DNA from 4 places in the Paenibacillus sp. ClWae2A genome. Region 1 is predicted to be linked to each of the others. Evidence: predicted binding sites of a transcription regulator. Region 1 holds the regulator's gene; each other region holds the start of a gene.
What was found. The regulator Rex, encoded in region 1, represses fermentation and respiration genes when NADH is low (regulators of the CRP and FNR family bind a similar motif). The targets are predictions, from matches to a motif close to TTGTGAAATATTTCACAA.
Positions count from the first base shown of each region.

Region 2: nirB (nitrite reductase large subunit NirB) is a predicted target of Rex. The motif match lies at 2,999-3,016, and genes of this name have one in related genera.
Region 3: QVE09_RS15485 (formate/nitrite transporter family protein) is a predicted target of Rex. The motif match lies at 1,452-1,469, and genes of this name have one in related genera.
Region 4: adhE (bifunctional acetaldehyde-CoA/alcohol dehydrogenase) is a predicted target of Rex. The motif match lies at 4,274-4,291, and genes of this name have one in related genera.

Region 1 covers NZ_JAULSQ010000001.1:1,334,447-1,339,551, forward strand. The annotation lists gene QVE09_RS05500 (AAA family ATPase) at 1-685, opposite strand, end outside; gene QVE09_RS05505 (hypothetical protein) at 678-1,205, opposite strand; gene QVE09_RS05510 (cell wall elongation regulator TseB-like domain-containing protein) at 1,506-2,036, opposite strand; gene QVE09_RS05515 (amidohydrolase) at 2,074-3,381, opposite strand; gene QVE09_RS05520 (redox-sensing transcriptional repressor Rex) at 3,368-4,021, opposite strand; gene dinG (ATP-dependent DNA helicase DinG) at 4,241-5,105, opposite strand, start outside.
Region 2 covers NZ_JAULSQ010000003.1:563,596-568,700, forward strand. The annotation lists gene mdcA (malonate decarboxylase subunit alpha) at 1-553, opposite strand, end outside; gene QVE09_RS13795 (LysR family transcriptional regulator) at 745-1,644, shown strand; gene QVE09_RS13800 (acyltransferase family protein) at 1,583-2,719, opposite strand; gene nirB (nitrite reductase large subunit NirB) at 3,106-5,105, shown strand, end outside.
Region 3 covers NZ_JAULSQ010000004.1:178,124-183,228, reverse strand. The annotation lists gene QVE09_RS15490 (molybdopterin-containing oxidoreductase family protein) at 1-47, opposite strand, end outside; gene QVE09_RS15485 (formate/nitrite transporter family protein) at 492-1,343, opposite strand; gene QVE09_RS15480 (S-layer homology domain-containing protein) at 1,722-5,105, shown strand, end outside.
Region 4 covers NZ_JAULSQ010000003.1:158,680-163,784, forward strand. The annotation lists gene pflB (formate C-acetyltransferase) at 1-703, opposite strand, end outside; gene adhE (bifunctional acetaldehyde-CoA/alcohol dehydrogenase) at 1,581-4,193, opposite strand; gene QVE09_RS11940 (Crp/Fnr family transcriptional regulator) at 4,624-5,105, shown strand, end outside.

The sequences.
Region 1 (5,105 bases):
TATCCAGCATTTCTTTGCGGTTCGTTGCAGCGATAACCAGTATTCTTGGCGTATCGGAAGAATAGATTCCATCCATTTCCGTCAGGAGCTGATTCAGGGTCTGATCATATTCACGCTGTTGACCACCTTCACGTTTACCCCCGATGACATCGATTTCATCGATAAATATAATAGCGTTTTCCTTATTTTCCTTGGTGGCACGGGTTCTCGCGTCCTTGAACAAATCCCGAATTCTGCTGGCACCCACACCAACATACATTTCCACGAACTCACTACCCGATGCTGCTACAAAAACAGAATCGGTGTAATGGGCAGCAGCCTTGGCCATCAACGTTTTGCCTGTCCCTGGAGGGCCCGTCAGCAAGATCCCTTTTAACGGGCGAATCCCGAACTTGCGAATTTCTTCATGTTTGATGAGAAAGTCAAGCGCTTCACGCAATTCCTGCTTGGCACTGTCCTGACCACCAATTTCTTCAAAAGTAAGCTTGGAAGGTCCTTTTTTCTTCCGTTTACGTTCCTGTGCAGCGCCTACTGTAATCCCGCCACGCATTTGCATCATGAACAGCAAAGCTCCGACAAACACCGCTGCAATTAGAATCGGAACAATATTAACACCAGTAAAAGCAAGGAAAATAATCAATACGGGAAAAAATCCGATGGCAACTTCTTTTGTCCACTTAGGCATTAGGCCACACTCCTATCTGACCGGGCACACGCGGCAGAATAATAAACTTGCTGGCATCTCCGTCTCTGAGACTGACATATACATTGTTGTCATCCATCGCTGTATTTACCTTTATTCCATTCGTTGCCATCTTCGACAACGTTGGTGTAATCTCGGTGTACTGCTTGTTCTCCATCGCCTGAGCTACGGTAAACATTGCATCACCCCACCAACTCTCCAGTGCTTCACTGGAATGATCCACAACATCCAACTTTAGTGAACGTGTTCCAATCAAGGTCTGTCCTTCTTTGTGAATATATTGTACCAGTCTGCCCAAATCAACATCAGGTTGCAGATCCAGTTTCAATTGTACGTCATTGCGGTTAATAGTTAATTGAACGTCATTGACTCCATCGTACTGGGTAACCATCTTTTCAATCGGATTCTGCACAGCCACCTGACGATACACAAACCAACCTCCAAACAACACAACGGCTGAAATGACGGCAGTTAAAGCAATAGGCAATACTTTTAGCTTCAAGTGAATTACCCCTCCCAGATTTTGGCCTAACCTACTGGCTTATTGGTATATACGAATATGTGCACATTGACTCCTGCGAGAATTTCGACAGGATTATTTGTTTTGAATGTAACTTCGAGTACATATCTGAGTATATCACATCGTATATACAATTTCGAAGGCGAAAATATGAATAAATTATTAATTTTAACTATTTAAATCAAATATGTTTACAGGCAACACAAAGAACCGGTTCAGTCTGATATCCGTCTGCCGGTTCTTTCGTTTCTTTAATTCTCTAGCTATGTCCCTCTATTTGTTCTAGCTGTTCGGGAGTGTGTAGACCAGGTCCACCTGTTCTCCATTGCTAAAACGATAAAACCGATAGTGGTTATGCGTACCGTCTTTATAATACACTTGCCACACATATATTCCATTCACAACGCCGGGCATGATTCGTTTAATCTCACCGGCAGGAACTTCGGAACTAAAGCGATTGCGTATCTGCGCTTCGGACAAGCCATTCTGCAGCAGCTCACTGTGTACAGCGTTTGCACCCGTAGCAGGTTGATTGTTTTCATCGAATTTGACCCAGACCATAACATCCTGGTTGTCCTTGTTTTTGCCGATCAGGGTCCAGTAGATGTTGTCAGAGCCTTCTTTGTCTCCCCAGATGTACTTGCGCAATTCATCATAGGATGTAATGCCCAGTTGCTTCTGTGCTGCCTGTATGGCGAGCGCTTCTTCCTTGCGCTGGTCCTGCGTGACATAGACGTAATAACGCTGAAGTCCAAACAAAATCAGAACAAGTGCAAGCAGCGAAATCCATATCCACTTCTTTTTTTTCTTCAAAAGCCGAACTTCCTTTCCCTATGATGCTGTCCTGCAATTATCGAGCAAGCAGACCATCAAATGCCAATTGAGACTCACGCAAAATGCGCTCTTCATCAAGTGTCAGACATTCACCATGTTTAACCACTTGTTTCCCATCCACCCATACGTGCTCTACATCTTTGGCAGAAGCCGAGTAGATGGTATGCGAGATCAGGTCTGTATGTGGATAGAAATGTGCCTGTTCAATGTCCAAGGCGATAAAATCAGCCTTCATGCCGACCTGGAGTGCTCCGGTATTGTTCAAGAAGATGGATTTGGCGCCATATGACGTTCCGAGTAGTAACGCTTCGCCTGCTGGCACTGCCGTCGGGTCACCAGATACACCTTTGTGGATCAATGCAGCCAGTCTCATTTCCTCGAACATATCCAGGTTGTTGTTGCTTGCCGGTCCGTCTGTTCCGAGTGACACGGTAACTCCTGCTTTCAGCAACGCAGGTACCCGCGCAACACCGGAAGCCAGTTTCAGGTTACTTCCCGGGTTATGGGATACAGCCACATCATGACGGGCCAGAATCTCAATCTCTTCGTCATTCAGATGCACCGCATGTGCAACCAGAGATGGACGGGAGAAAAAGCCCAGTTTCTCCAGATGTGCCACAGGGCGCAGTCCATAATCAGCCACGTTCTGCTCGACTTCACGAAGCGTTTCCGACATATGTGTATGAAGGGGAAGGTTTAGGTCGTTCGCGACCTGCACAAGCTTCTCTATGTAGTCAGGAGGGCATGTATATGGTGCGTGTGGCGAGATTACGGTTGTAATGCGACCATCTGCCTGTCCATTCCACTCACGCGCAAACGCTGCCGACTCCTCCAGCTTCCGCAATTGCTCTTCTTCCGAGCACAGCCCGATTACACCACGTGCCAGTGCTGCTCTAGCTCCGGATTGCTTCACAACTTTGGCAACTTGATCCATGTGATCGTACATGTCCAGGAACGCTGTAGTTCCGCCTTTCAACATTTCAAGCACCGATAGCGAAGTTCCCCAATATACATCTTCTGAAGTCATTTTCGCTTCCATCGGCCACATTTTTTCCTGCAACCATACTTGCAATGCAAGATCGTCTCCGTGCCCTCTGAGCAACGACATCGCAGCATGACCATGCGTATTGATCAGACCCGGCAGGAAGAACAATCCTTTTCCATCCACTTTGGTACAATTTTTGTCTCCATCCGGCAATGTCTCACCAATATGCACAATCTTGTCATTTTCGACAACCATGTATCCTTGAACCACATTCCATGTTGTGCCGCCTTCATTAACGGCAAATTTGCCGTTGTGGATTACCCATCTATTTGTTGTCATCTTCCTCGTCGTCCTTTCCAGTCTCCAAGTAATAGGCCAAACTAAGCAGATCCGTTGTAAAGTCAGCATGGTGAATGCGGATATGCGGCGGTGTTTTTAGAATGGTTGGTGCAAAATTAAGGATTGCTTCGATTCCGGATTCAATAAGCTGATCGGCTACATTCTGGGCTTCCGTATCCGGAACCGTGATAATTCCAATGCGGATGTTGTCCGTTTTAACCGCTTCTGTCAATTCATTCATTGGTTTTACCGTCAAACTGTTGATTTGACTACCAATCTTCGGTCCATATGCATCAAATACAGCAACAATCTTCATGTTGTCTTTCAGATATGCGTTATAGTTGGACAAAGCCTGTCCAAGGTTACCCGCGCCTACCAGAGCTACATTAATTTGCTGATCAATTTTGAGAATATGACGAATTTTCTCGATCAAATAGGATACATCATACCCGATCCCTTTACGACCAAAATCACCGAAGTAAGCCAGGTCTTTACGAATTTGGGCCGGATTCAGATCCAGCCTCTGTCCAAGCTCTTGAGAAGAAACAGTAGCCACCTCACGCTGATGCAACTCGCTCAAATAACGCAAGTATACAGGCAGCCGTCGTACCACCGCTTCCGAAATTTTATCCGATTTCATTCTTGCTCCCCCTTACCAAGGCCACGATAAAATAATAGATGAAAAGATGAGCATTCTGTATAAAACTCAAAGATAAACGTGACATTTTATACAGAATGCTCCTTGTAATTTAGGTTATAAGTTCTTACGTGCAACTGCTTTAATCGAATACGGAAATATCTAATAAAGTTTAACGCCAAACGATAGTGTCATGCAATGATATAACGAACAAAACAACGATTATTCTTGTTCATTAGCAGGTTTTTCTAACCACTCGGTAATTCGTGGAACCATCTGCTCCGTGAGCATGTGCTCCATTTTGGGACCAGGTAAAGAATATAAAAAGAATTTACCATAGTACGCTTCAATCACCCGTGTATCATAAACAATGACAATACCTCTGTCCTTCGCTGTACGCACCAATCGGCCAAATCCCTGCTTGAAACGAATAACCGCTTGTGGCACGGAAAGTTTCATGAACGGATTTTTCTTCTGTTCCTGAAGCAACTCACTCTTGGCTTCCACCAACGGATGATTCGGTGGCTGGAAAGGCAATCGCACAATAGCAAGACAGGTCAGTGCATCACCAGGGATATCTACACCCTCCCAGAAGCTGCTTGTGCCCAGAAGTACCGTAGCTTTGGCATCCTGGAACCTACGAGTCAACTTGGAGCGGCTTCCACTGTCCACGCCTTGCCCTAGCAACGAGATGTCGTTACCAGACAGCGCCTCCTTCAGCGGGTCATAGACCTGTCGCAACATCTTGTATGAAGTAAACAGAACCATCATGCGTCCACGCGTTGCAATTGCGGTCTCTGCGAGGGATTGCACCAGCATATTGACAAAGTGCGCATCACCCACACTGCCCTTCACACTCGGGAAATCACGCGGAATCACCAGAAGTGCCTGATCACGATAGTTGAAAGGTGATGGCAACATCGATGTCAACAGCCGATTATTATCGGCTGCTTCCTGCAAGCCAAGCTGCTCAATCATGAACTGGAATGACTTATCCACAGAGAGCGTAGCCGAGGTAAGCACAACGCTTTTCTTTTTATCAAAAAACAAATCCTTAAGTTGTGCACTTACATCTACAGGTACAGCA
Region 2 (5,105 bases), on a different contig from region 1:
CTGCTGCTTCGATAATGGTTGGTGTTTCCTCCGTATTGGCTCCGGTGTACAGGTTCCCCTGACGGTCTGCTTTATCCGCCGCCACGAGCACAACATTTGGAATCAAATCAATGAACAGTCGGCCATATAACTCCAGATAGGTGTGAATCGAGCCAATCTCGATACTGTTATCCTCAATCATCTGCGACATGCGGAGACTTTGTGAACCCGAATAGGAAAAATCAAGCTTGGAAGCGATCTTCTTTTCAAAGATGTCCAGATGATCCGGACGTGAAATACTCGACATAATCATGTGTAACTGATTGACCTTCTCCGGATCGACCTGAACCAGTGCAGCGGACAAAAAACTGGCCTGTTTCTGATTATTTCCTTCCAGTACAACACGATCACCCGGTCGGATGAGCAACTCAAGTGCATTTACAATTTGCTCTGTCGGCAGTACCTTTCCCTTGAGTAAAGACTCTACCTTCTGCATTCTGCTATGTTTCTCATCTCTTCTGGTCGTCCAGCTTGATGGGCCCAAGGGCTGTTGCTGCTGTTTGGTCGTACTCATCTCTGACCAGCCTCCCTTAACTATGATTTAATGTTCATCTGCCATTTGGTTTCATTATCATGTTCTGTCATTCAGTCTGAAATTCGTTCATTCACATGCGTTACAGGTTTTATTTTACTCCTCACATTAATAATGTATAATATATAATTATACATATATACATAACCAAATGGATATGGATGGTGATTGTCATGGATTTACTGCAACTTCGTTATTTCTGCAAAATCGCAAGGCTGGAGCACATCACACGAGCGGCAGAAGAACTGCATGTCTCTCAGCCCGCCTTGAGCAAAACGTTGAAACTGCTTGAACAGGAATTGGGAAGCGAATTATTTGATCGAACAGGAAAGTTCATCCGGCTGAACAACTATGGTCGTGTATTTCTGAAATATGCCGAGCAATCTCTTGAAGCACTCGAAAATGGAAAACGTGAACTTGCGGATATGTCATCGGGTCAGGCAGGCGATATCCGTCTTGCATTTCCCGTAGGCTCGCACGTGGTTCCCGACCTGCTATCCCGATTCAGACAACAATACCCGGATATCACATTTACGTTAATCCAGCATTTTGGTCCTTCTGATCCTCCGAGGTTTGATCTCTGTATCTCTTCACTGCCCTTGCAGATTCCCCGAGTGGAGAGCTTGCCTCTTCTGACAGAGGAACTGTTCCTGGCTGTGCCCGCTGACCACAAGCTGGCCGGGAAAACATCCATCCGACTGGAAGATGCAGCCGAGGAACACTTTGTCACGCTACGTGCAGGGAACGACCTTCGTGAACGAACCGACAGCCTGTGCCGGATTGCCGGGTTCAATCCGAAACGTATTTTCGAAAGTGATGATCCGGCAACCGTACGTGGACTCATTCGGGCCGGACTTGGTATTGCACTTGTTCCCGCCGTGTCCTGGGACGGTTCTGTGGGTGAACATGTACGATTGATTCGGATTGAACAACCTGTATGCGAGCGAACGATTGGAATTTCCTGGTTGGAAGATCATTACCTGTCCAAAGCTTGTCTGATTTTTCGCGAGTTTACGGTCGCCTATTTCCGTGAGTTGGCGCTGGCTGATGCCCCTGGTGATTCCTCGCTCTGAGAAGTCGCATCACTGCCTTGCACAATTTCTCAATGTAATACACCATCGTGAATGCAAGAATCGCAGTACAGATCAGCAAAAAAACGATACTGATGCCCAGCGGCATCTCTTTCACATAACTGCCCATCATCCAGACCGTCAGATTCAGTGCAAAATAACTGGCGAGATATGCCCGAAACGCATATTTGGCAATCCAGCGAAAAGCAAGCAGGAATCGGACATTCATACGAATCAGCCCCGTTGCACCAGCGTACAGGAGCAAGATGAGCGCCATGTTAAACAGCGCCATCGACGGTTTCAGATACGAAGACTTCAACAAATTCATATCCTCAAAACCATAAGCAAACAGTTCCCGGTTCACCCAAATAAACAACAGCACACCGATGGGCAGTAGCGCCCACTTCATTTTGTCCAACCAGACAAGGCAAGCTTCCTTATATATGGATGTACCCATTCCCAGCAATGCAAATAGACCATACATGGCAAAGATTCGATCTGTGTAGACCAGATCGGGATGCAAGAGATCTAGCAGAACATATCGGTCATAGAGCAAAATCAAAATGGCATACACGATGATGGATACCACCCATGCCACAGCTGCTTTTTTTCGATTCCGAATCATGAGCAGAGCCAGTGCAGTCACCAGCGGAATGAGCAAATGATATTGGAACATCATGACCGTATACCACAAATGCGGGGCTGCCGTTCCCAGTAGAAAGGCTTGTACAACATCGCCCGCCTGCTTATATCCGCCTGCATTCACCGTTAATATATATACGGTAGTCCAGAAGAGGTAAGGCCCGATGATCTCTTTGGCTTTATGCCATACATAGTGTCCATACTTTACGTCTCGCAGCTGTGCCACATCATACAAAATGGCAAAAATAAAGGCAGGTGCCGAGAACTTCGCCAGATTGTACAACATGCCAATCTCTATTCTGTGAGATACATCGGGAAACTGCTTTAAGAGAACCGACAGGATCAGCTGCATCATCACAGCAGTTACTGCAACCGCTTTAATAATCTCCGGCTGGGTTGCAGCCGGTGAGGTATCGTCCATTCTTTTTACCCCCATAGGTGATCTCCTTTCAGCCATGTCAACACAATGAGAAATCACGTCCCCATCTTCACTTCTGAAACTTCATTAAGCCCTAGTAGTGTGTTTCGTGTTAGCAAAAAAAATACCAAATTTTGAAAAGGTCATATCGACGCGTCGTTATGCCTCGTAGTATATGCCTTGGTTACTCAGCCTGTATAATATCCATTTGGATATGTATATATGTCGCTCTGGAAATATATATAAAAATCTGTGACCGGGATCACACCAAAGAAAATATGACTGAACTATCTTTATTAGTGAATTAAATCACATAAACTGTCGTCAACTACTTGTATAATTTCAAATATAAACCACTAAAATTTGGGGTAATGTACAGCGTCTATTCAAGGAGGCATACACACATGAACGGAAAAAAAGAGAACCTCGTTATCATAGGTAACGGAATGGCAGGAATCAGTACCGTTGAACAAATTTTGAAATTAACATCGCGATTTGATATTACTGTTTTTGGCACAGAGCCCTATCCTAACTACAACCGCATTATGTTGTCTTACGTACTGGAAGGAAGCAAAACGCTGGACGATATCGTCCTGAACGACCTACACTGGTATGAGGACTACGGCATTACGCTGCACACAGGCACAACGGTTACACGAATCGATGCCGAGACGCACGAAGTTGTGACTGAAGATGGAACTCGCGTTCCTTATGACAAAATTATCATTGCAACAGGCTCCAACTCCTTCATTCTCCCCGTTCCGGGACATGACAAAAAGGGTGTTGTCGGTTTCCGTGATATCGCCGATTGTAATATCATGCTGGAAGCTGCTAAGCAGTATAAAAGAGCGGCCGTTATCGGAGGCGGATTGCTTGGTCTTGAAGCTGCCAAAGGTTTGGTACAACTTGGCATGGAAGTTACCGTAGTGCATCTGATGGAAGATCTGATGGAGCGTCAGCTTGATCCTCAAGCTTCAGCCATGTTGAAGGCGGAACTTGAACGTCAGGGTATCCGGTTCAAGATGGGTGCGCAGACTTCCGAACTGCTGGGCGGCGAACGCGTTGAAGGGATACGTTTTGCAGATGATACGGTTCTGAATGTTGATTTTGTGGTCATGGCTGCAGGCATTAAACCCAATACGGCTGTAGCCCGCGAAAGCGGTATGGAAGTGAACCGGGGTATTGTCGTGAATGACTATATGCAGACTTCACTTGAGAATGTGTATTCGGTCGGGGAATGTACAGAGCACCGCGGGGTATGTTACGGCCTCGTTGCCCCATTGTTCGAGCAAGGCATGATTCTCGCGAAACATATCTGCGGAGTTGAGACCGCTCCATATGAAGGTTCTGTAGTATCCACGAAATTGAAAATTTCGGGTGTAGACGTCTTTTCAACCGGTGAATTCATTGACAGTCCTGAGCACACCGTAATTTCGCACAAAGACGACTGGAAACGGACTTACAAAAAAATTCTGCTCCGCGATAATAAAATAGTTGGTGCCGTTCTCTTCGGTGACATTACAGATTCTGCCGAATTGCAGAAACTGATCAAACAACAGGCCGAAATGACCGATGAACTGTATGGTTCACTCATGGGTACAGGCTGCGGCGGTCATAAGAAAACCACCTCTGTAGAAACGATGGCTGAAGACGAGATTGTCTGTGGCTGTAACGGTGTAACCAAAGGAACGATTGTTGATGTCATTACGAATCAAGGACTAACCAGCGTAGATGAGATCAAAGCCTGTACAGGTGCAACCCGCTCTTGCGGTGGATGTAAACCGGTTGTGGAACAGATCCTGCAATATGTGCTGGGAGATGGCTTCAGCAGTGGAACCAAACAGGGAATATGCGGATGTACTTCCATGGGACGGGATGAGATTGTAGCCGAGATTCGTGCAAAGGGATTACAAACAACCAAAGAGGTCATGAATGTACTGGGTTGGAGTCAACCTGAAGGTTGTTCCAAATGTCGTCCGGCGATCAACTATTACCTTGGCATGATTGCACCGGATACGCACGAAGATGAGAAAGAATCCCGTTTTGTTAACGAACGTATGAACGCGAATATTCAAAAGGATGGAACGTATACGGTTGTACCTCGGATGTACGGCGGGGTGACTACACCAGCGGACCTCAAACGCATCGCTGACGTATCAGTTAAATATGATGTGAAAGCAGTCAAAGTTACCGGTGGTCAGCGTCTCGACTTGATTGGTGTCAAAAAAGAAGATCTGACTAAAGTCTGGGCTGAACTGGATATGCCTTCAGGGTATGCATACGCCAAATCGCTGCGTACGGTCAAAACATGTGTCGGCTCCCAATTCTGCCGATTCGGTACACAGGATTCCATGGCCATGGGTGCTCGCATTGAACGTAAATTCGAACGTCTAGATCTGCCAGC
Region 3 (5,105 bases), on a different contig from region 1:
TCGAGCGGGCACACCGCCGCAAATATACCATTCTCCTGATCGATCATCGTAAGGCTCCCCTCTATAAAAGCTATCCCTATATCATATCTTCTTTGATGTAATCGCGTAAAGAGAACAGTATGTTTTTGCTTCATATTCGCCGCTATAGCGGCTTCAAAATATTTTCAAAAAAATGTTTTTGAGTTTGATTCAACTTCAGAATTCAGGGGTAAATTAAAAATAAGGCATTAGGCTAGTGTTTCCCCACTTCCTCCTCATGCCATATCATGGACCACTCCCGAAATTCGCCATGAACAGGTTTCGTTCCCCCGAACCTTGTCATGGCGAATTTATTTTGCGTTAAACTCCAACAAGGACCTCATACAAAAAAAACGATCCCCCCCTGTTCCGTCACAGCATATTCGCCATGAACCGCGCAAGATCAGAATCGTCTTCACTTCTACATGAATGTTCAATTATGCGTGTATACATGTACGTGTATATATGCCACGCTACGCCTGCTTGCTCCACATCGCTCTGGCCTCCGTCTCCACAGGTTCGATCGACGTCGCCATCTCTGGCTTCACTTTTGGCTCAGCTTGGCGCAGGTACACCACCCAATAGGCTGCAGCTACAAACAGAGCACCTCCAGTCAGATTCCCGAGCCATACCGGAATGAAATTCATCACATATTGACCCCACGAATAATGTCCTTCGAAGATAGCCGCCGGGATGAGGAACATATTGGCCACAACGTGCTGGAATCCAATCGCCACAAATGCCATCGTTGGAAACCAAATGCCTAGTACCTTGCCACTCATCGTATCCGAAGCATAAGATAGCCACACGGCCAGCGCCACCAGCCAGTTACAGCCGATGCCAGAGATAAAAGCCTGAAGGAAACCGTCATGCAGCTTATGCCCAGCCATATCCACCACTTTTGCCAGATATACACCCTCTCCGGTCAGACCCAGCACATGCCCAAACGCGTACGCGACAAACAAAGCTCCAACAAAATTACCAATCGTCACTAAGGTTAGATTTTTCAACATACTACCCACGGATAATTTTCGTGCAATCGTTGCAAGTGGAACGGCCATCATGTTACCTGTCAGCAGCTCTCCACCACCTATGAGTACCAAGATTAATCCAACCGGGAACACTGCCGCTCCAATCAGATTGACCAGACTACCCCACTCTGCCGGCGCAGAAGCAATTACCCGAATGTCCAGTAGAAAACCCAGCGCAATAAAAGCCCCTGCCAGAAAACTAAGCACCAGTACAGAAGACACCGGATATTGAGCCTTCTTCATGCCTGTTTGCGCCGTATATTGTGCAACCTCAAGAGGTGTTTTTGCTGCCATATCATTCATCCTCTCCTTCATTGTTCATCGTTTGGGAAAACCACCTGAATTTCATTGTTTATGTGTTGAATGCCATATCTCAATTGTATATTGGTACAACGCGAAACTTTGTGCAAATTATCACAATGTTGAATATAAAGATGCATTTAAGAGGCGTTATTTTCGTTTAAATGAGACTGGTATAGAAACTTATATATATGAAGGAAATTGTTCAGAAATTGTTCAGAATCAATTTGTATAATAGGCACAAATATTGAATTTACATCTGTTGGGCAGGGTTGGATTTGGGTCAGGAACAGTTCCATGTTGTGTACGTCATCAAAATGATGTTCTGTAGGTCATTCCATAACATATCTACGGACACTAGGAGGTTTAATCATGTTCAAACAATCTTTACGCTGGAGAACAGTTATGATGTATGCTTTGATATTCACTCTTGTTCTCCCCAATGTCCTTCTTCCCCAAGCTCATGCTTCCACTAACGGAGATGTGAACATACTATCCGCGGTTAATAACAATGTCGATCGTAATCTGACAAGCGTTGTTTATGCTAACGGGAAGTATACCGCAGTGGGTGGAAAGGGACGCATTGTGCAATCTACAGATGGATTAAATTGGACTGTAGTCAATACTGGCGTGTCTAACGAAAAAACAACTTGGAATAGCCTCGTTTATGAAAACAATATATATGTTGCGGTTGGTACAGAATACAATCCCAATTCCAAAGCCAGATTGATCGTTTCGTCTGATGGCGAGACATGGGTTGATAAATCGTCTGTAATTGACGGCAACATTATGCAAAAGGTCGTTTATATTAACAACCAGTTTTATGCTGTAGGCGGTAAACATCCTACGAATAACCGTAATGATGATATCGGTATTATCTATTCATCCTCGGATGGGATGACATGGACACTATGGAGTACCCTGCCTAGAATTTGGCCCACAAATACAACAACAAGCACCTCCTTTAATTTGACGGACATGGCCTATATCTCTGGCAGATATGTTGTTGGTGGTAACGTATTAGGCGGATATGCTTACTCCAGTAACGGGACAAGCTGGACGAACGGATTCATAGGCAAATATGGCTTGGGAGAGTTCGCTGTCTACAATGGTAGGCTTCACATGCTTGAAAGCCAAACAAATGGCTACTCCAGCAGTGACGGAATAACGTTTACAGCCGACGCCTCCTATAATGGTATATTCGGCATACTGCAAGATGGCGCGACACTTTATCGTTTCGGCCAGGCTGGAAAACTGGATTACTCTACAGATAACGGCGTGAATTGGACTCCAGCAACCACAGTAACCAATATGACCATCCAATCTGTAGCTTCAAATGGAACGGGTATGGTCCTGGTCACCTCCGCTCCGAATAGCCTTGTTGTTACTGCCGACAAATCCCAATGGGAAAAGATCGCAGCTAATCTGCAGAGTGTAGCTTACAATGGAAACACATGGGTAATTGTAGGCGTTTCCGGTGCAAGTGCAACCGATAGCATTATACTGCATTCCGCGAGTGACTGGGAGCATTTAAATACAACCAACCAGTTACTGCCCAAGGAGGCTTTTTCCAAAGTTGCTTACGGGAATAACACTTTTGTTGCCATGGGTAAAAAAATCGGGGTATCCACCGATGGTGAACATTGGACACTCAGTGATCTTCCCGCAGATGTAACAGGCAAAGTAATAGCGCTGACCTATGGTGAAAGTGGAGGTTTTGTTGCAGTAACTGATACAGGTGATACGCTCAACTCCATTGAAGGATTATCTTGGACAAAGGGTACAAATATCAGACTGCCAGACAGGGATATATTTAATGTGAAGTATGCCAACGGTGAATATATCGCCACAGGTTACGGAGTAATTTGGAAGTCGGATACGAACGGTTTGAATTGGAATCAAATAATCGACTCAGATAATGAGATTTTCAATAATTATTACATGATAAACGATATTACCTATGTGAATGGAAAATATGTGATTGTTGGCTCCGATGATTATTCGTTACCTATTGTGCTAGAAACGACTGGTGTCCTGAACGCCAGCACGAACTGGACCAAAACTAATCTTGATAATGTCAATTCAGTTTACTTAAAATCAATTGCATACGGTGATGGCATCTATGTAGCTACAGGGATTTTAGAAGGAACTACACTTAAGTACATGATGTATTCTTCTTCTGACCTAGTAAACTGGACCTCTTACGATGAGAACACATTAGGTATAAGCGGCGACGGGTTAAACACCGTTTATTATCATGACGGAAAGTTCTATATTGCGGGTAATGACAACGCACGGATTGTACTCGGAGATGCTGTACCGAGCAGTAACAACGCTGGTCTAACCAATGTACTTGGACAGACTGATAGTGCTCCAGGAGGCGGAGATGGAACAACATCTGGAACAGCGGTTAGCTGGACAGTGAACGTATCTGACACGACCTCAACACTGGGACTTGCCGATCTTGTACTTGCAGACAATCAGGCCAAGATTGAGTTGTTCAGTGATAGCGATTATTCCACAGGTGCAGTTACAGGCAACTCAACGATCCCGCTCACCGCAGGTGGAGCTACCACTGCATACATTAAGGTGACGGCAGCCGATAACACAACTGTGAAATATTATGCAGTAACGGTGAACCGTACAGCTACACCTGAAACGACACCAGCCGCTGTAATCGGCTATGTAAATGAGCAATTGACAGGACTTGTTCCTAATGCTGCTTACTCAATCAACGGAGTGAGTGCTTCCGCGGATGGTTCAGGTCATATCGCTATCGACAACAGTTGGATCGGAACTACGTTGTCTATCGTAAAAACGGGCAATGGCACCTCAACTACAGAAAGTTCAGCTCAAACATTGGTTATCCCATCTCGTCCTGCAACTCCAACTGGCATTGGCAAGACCGATGAAACATCCATTGGCGCTCAGGATGGAACGATTACCGATGTCACAGATCAGATGGAATACAAAAAAGACATCAACGGCGCATGGACAACTATCGCTAACACAACTGTTACAGGATTGGAGCCAAGTACGTATTATGTGCGTACAAAAGCAACCTCCTCTTCATTTGCATCACTGGAAACGCCGGTGACCATTGATTCGGCATCTGCTACACCAGAAGCAACACCAGCCGCTGTAATTAATTATGTGGACGAGCAATTGACTGGGCTTGTGCCTAATACAGCTTACTCTATCAACGGAGCGAACGTTATTACAGATGGTTCAGGATATATCACCATAGACAACAGTTGGATCGGAACTACGGTGTCCATTGTGAAAACAGGTAACGGCATCACAACAACGGACAGTTCAGCTCAAACATTAATCATTCCATCGCGTCCTGCGACTCCACCCGGAATCGACAAGACCGATGAAACCTTTGATGGAGCGAGTGATGGAACGATCACAAATGTCACAGATCAGATGGAGTACAAAAAAGACGTCAATGGCTTATGGACAGCTGTTGATAACACTACAATTACGGATCTCTCACCAGATCGTTATTATGTGCGTATCAAAGCAACCTCTGCTGCGTTTGCATCACTGGAAACACCAGTGACCATTGGCTCGGCGTCTGCTACACCAGAAGCAACACCAGCCGCTGTCATCAGCTATGCAGATGAGCAACTAACAGGATTCGTACCTAACGCTCCATATTCCATCAACGGCGCGAGTGCCGTTGCAGATGGTTCAGGTCAGATCACGATAAACAACAGCTGGATCAGTACCACGTTGTCTATCGTGAAAATA
Region 4 (5,105 bases), on a different contig from region 1:
ATTGTTTCAATTCTTGCAATGCACGAATCTGCTCAGACAATTCTTCCCGCAGACGAATGACATCTTCATCAATAACATCAACTTCGAGTGCATTCAATTCGCCTTTTTTGTTACGAATCAGGAAGTCTACCCCGTACAAAGCTACACGACGATAGTCACCGATGATCCGGCCACGGCCATAAGCATCTGGCAGACCTGTAATAATCCCTGCTTTACGCGCTGCACGCATATCGGAAGTATAAGCATCGAATACACCTTGGTTATGTGTTTTGCGAATGTTCGTAAATATATCAATGACGCCTTGAGGCAATTCAAAGCCGTATGCTTCACATGCATCAATCATCATCCGGATTCCGCCTGTTGGTTGAATGGAACGTTTGAACGGAGCATCGGTCTGAACGCCGACAATCTGCTCTTTGGATTGATCCAGATAACCTGGTTGGTGAGAAACAATAGTCGCTGGTGTGTTTACATCAACGTCAAGGACACCACCGTTATCCCGTTCTTTTTTGGTCAGATCAGATACGATATCCCACAATTCTTTGGTATTCTGGGTTGCACCTGCTAGAAATGCTTCATCACCGTAATACGGAGACAAGTTGTGTGCCAGAAAATCATTCACATCTACGGATTTGGTCCATGTTCCTTTGGTAAAGTTTCTCCAGCCTGTTTGTTGTTTGACATCTTTTTCAATCACCGACATCTTAATCCCTCCACTAATTTGGATTTCTGGACACATAACATCTTGCTTCATTCGTAGCATTGTGTGCCCAGAGCCGCGATTAATGTGAATTGTTTCACATAAACCGGAACATGTTCTCTCTACTTGGGAACCGGAACCGCGGGATGAATGTTTTTCTTACATTTTCAGTATACGACTCGAGGCTTTCATCATCTGTGATTTTTGTCACAAAGCCAGTGAACTAACTCACTCCACCTGCGCTTTGTCCCATTGAACCCGGTAAATTCACACTTAGCCACTGCGCGGGCAGAACAACTTCCGATCGCTGTTCATTATTTAAATTTACTGAAAAAGCGAATGAACCATAGATGATGTACGCTGGCCACTACAAGGAGAGAATAACCTTCCGATCGCTGTTATCCCCGGATTTTTTGATTCACTTTTTCAAAGGTGAAAATCCGTTGATAAAGGCGACCGCTCCGCTTCTTCAGGTTTTTTCTCTCCTCTCCGTTATTGTGTGAACATCTGGCTCAAACAGCCACATCACGAATTCCGTGTAACCTCTTTAAGAACCAATGCTCCTCTATACTCGGAGCAAAACAAATCTTAAAATAAATCCTGAAAAACAGATGCTCGCTCTTCTGTTTTTCTGCCCTCTCCGTTATTGTGTGAACATCTGGCTCAAACGGCCACATCAAGGATTCCGTGCCACCTCTTTAGAACCTTTTGCTCCTCTATGCTCGGAGCAAACTAAATCTTAAAATAAATCCTAAAAAACAGGTGCTTCGCTCTTCTGTTTTTCTGCCCTCTTCCTTATTGTGTGAAAGACGGCAATCGGGGCTCCCCTCTCGGGGAACCCTGATCTTATTGCCGTAAGGCAAGCTTCGTTCTAGATTTATTATTCAAACTTTCCGTAGAAAGCGTTGCGGTAAACATCAGCCAGTTCAGTTACCAGCGGCAACTTCGGATTGGCAGTTGTACATTGGTCTTCGAAGGCACGGTCTGCCAGATAATCCACATGTGCTTCAAAGTCTTTGGCATCAAATCCGATTTCCTGGAACGATTCTTCAATGCCCAGTGTTTTGTTCAGTTTGCGAATGGCATTGATAAGACTGGTTACGCCTTCTTCTGTCGTACGTGCAGGCAATCCCAAGATGCGGGCGATTTCGGCATACCGCTCATCCGCTACAAAGTGCGAATATTTCGGGAACGATGCAAATTTGGTCGGTTTTTTCGCGTTGTAACGAATGACGTGCGGCATCAGGATTGCATTGGTGCGTCCGTGTGCGGTATGGTACTGACCGCCCCATTTGTGCGCCAAGCTGTGGTTAATGCCCAGGAATGCGTTGGCAAACGCCATACCGGCAATTGTCGAAGCGTTATGCATTTTCTCACGTGCCAGTTTGTCGCCTTGCAGTGCCGATTGCTCCAGGTATTGGAACACCAGTTGGATTGCTTTGATCGCAAGTCCATCTGTGTAATCATTCGCCATGACAGACACATAAGCTTCAATCGCATGAGTCAGTACGTCCATACCTGTATCTGCAACGGCTGTTCTAGGCAGGGAGTATACAAACTCCGGATCAACAATCGCTACGTCTGGTGTCAGCTCATAGTCGGCCAATGGATATTTGGTGTTGCCTTGATTTTTATCTGTGATAACAGCGAACGATGTCACTTCAGATCCTGTACCCGATGTTGTTGGGATCGCTACAAATTTCGCTTTTACGCCGAGACGTGGATATTTGTAGATCCGTTTGCGGATATCCATGAATTTCTGTTTCAGATCGTTGAAGTCCGTGTCCGGGTATTCATAGAACAACCACATGGCTTTCGCAGCATCCATCGGTGATCCACCGCCGAGTGCGATAATGCAGTCTGGTTGGAAGCGGCGCATCATTTCGGTTCCGCGATCTACCGTTGTTGTGGATGGATCTGGCTCAACATCGGAGAATACTTCGATCGCTACTGGCATTTGGCGTTGACGCAGATAGTGTTCTACCTTTTCAACATATCCAAGCTTCACCATCATGGCATCCGTAATAATCGCTACACGTGTGATGTCAGGCATTTTGGCAAGGTACTGTGTTGCCCCTTTTTCGAAGTAGACTTTGTTCGGCACTTTGAACCATTGCATATTCACGGTACGGCGAGCCACCCTTTTCACATTGATTAAGTTCACAGCGGTTACGTTGGAAGAAGTCGAGTTACGTCCGTATGATCCGCATCCCAGTGTCAATGAAGGCATGTTTGTGTTGTAGATATCCCCAATGGCACCGTGTGTGGATGGTGAGTTCACAATAATCCGTCCGGTTTGCAGACGATCTGCGAATTTGCCGATCACTTCTTCATTTGTGGAGTGGATAACCGAAGAGTGACCCATGCCGCCAAAAGCAACCACTTCTGCTGCACGCTCAATGCCCTCTGCTGCCGTTTTGACTTTGTAACAAGCCAGTACCGGACTTAATTTCTCAGCCGACAATGGGAACTTGGTACCTACCCCTTCAATCTCGGCCACAAGAATTTTGGTGCCTGCTGGAACTTCAATACCGCACAACTTCGCAATGCTCACCGCAGATTGACCAACAATCGCCGGGTTCACTGCACATTTCTCGGCATTAATCGCACCTGCTGTCAATTTTGCTGCTTCATCTTTGTTAACAAAGTAACAGCCATTGGCGATCATTTTTTTCTTCACTTGATCAAAGATCGGTTCTTCAATGATGACTGCTTGCTCGGAAGCACAGATCATACCGTTGTCGAAAGACTTGGACAGAATCAAATCCGTTACAGCCTGATTGATATCCGCGCTTTTCTCGATAAAGCAAGGTACGTTACCCGGTCCTACGCCCAGTGCAGGTTTACCACAGCTGTACGCTGCACGTACCATGCCTGATCCGCCTGTTGCCAGAATGAGAGCCACATCATTGTGATTCATCAGTTCGTTTGTACGATCCATGGAAGGATCATCAATCCACTGAATACAATCTGCTGGTGCACCATGTTTCACAGCCGCTTCCAGCAGGATTTTAGCAGCTTCCCGGCTACAATTCTGTGCAGATGGGTGGAAACCAAAGATGATCGGGTTACGCGTCTTAATGGAGATCAGTGCTTTAAACATCGTTGTTGATGTTGGGTTCGTTACTGGGGTGATCCCCATGATGATCCCAACCGGCTCCGCAATTTTCTGGAAGCTTTCGTACTCATTATCTTCAATTACACCTACCGTTTTGTCATATTTAATGCTATGATACACATATTCTGTAGCAAATATATTTTTGGTGATTTTATCCTCATATACTCCGCGGCCTGTTTCTTCTACAGCCATCTTGGCGAGCATCATGTGTTTATCCAGACCGGCAAGCGCCATTGCTTGCACAATTCGGTCAATCTGCTTCTGGTCCATCTTCATAAATGCGGCGTGTGCTTTATTCGCTTTGTCAATTAACGTTTGAATATACTGACCTGCTGTCGGTTCTTTTGCTGGGGCGACTTCGTTCTTTACAGCCATCTCCCTCATCCTCCTAAAGGTTCGTATTGGTTTGTCTCTCTTCTTTACATTCACATCGTACCATGGGTAAAAGGTTAAATATGTGATTTTTTTCACAAAGTATAACAAATTTAATTTAAGTTTTGTAGTGTCCTTCACACGACCATTTTCACTTCCTATTTAAAATATAGGACTGTAAAATTCATCCTCTCCATCAAAAGTGAATTTAATCACAATGTTTGAAATTTCGTCATTTTTGCCCCCTTTCCTTCCCCCTCAAACGGTAAGATTAGGTATATACTGAACTTAAAAATTGAACCACCGCAATTTGTACCGTCCTTCCTCCCGGCCGAGATGACCCTGATCAGGACGGCAACGGTTTGCGGCGAACCTCGGAGGCTACTGCTTACTACAGAAGGTCGTCCGATGGACATAAAGGGGAGATAGACTTATGAGAGAACTAACAACTGTACTGGAAAAGCGCGGTAATACCAACTGTTTCTCGGAAGCGAATTTCAACCATCTGCTGGTTACCATGAAAGATAGAACCTATCCGGAAGGCACACATCTGTACTGGGAAGGCGATATCTCTGACAAACTTTATTATATGAAACGGGGTCGTGCCCAGATCACCAAATCCACGGATGAAGGCAAGGAACTGATCATGTACATGTATCAATCCGGTGATATGATTGGGCAGGCTGATCCCTTCTTTGGCTCTAAACACAGCTTCTCAGCGGAAGTGTTAGAGGACAGTGAGATCGGTGTACTGGAGCATAAAGACCTGGAGATGTTAATCTGCCAGCATTGTGACTTTGCGATCGACTTTATGAAATGGATGGGCATCCACCACCGGTTGACACAGACCAAATTCCGGGATCTCATGTTATATGGCAAACCGGGTGCACTCTGCTCCACCCTCATTCGGTTGTC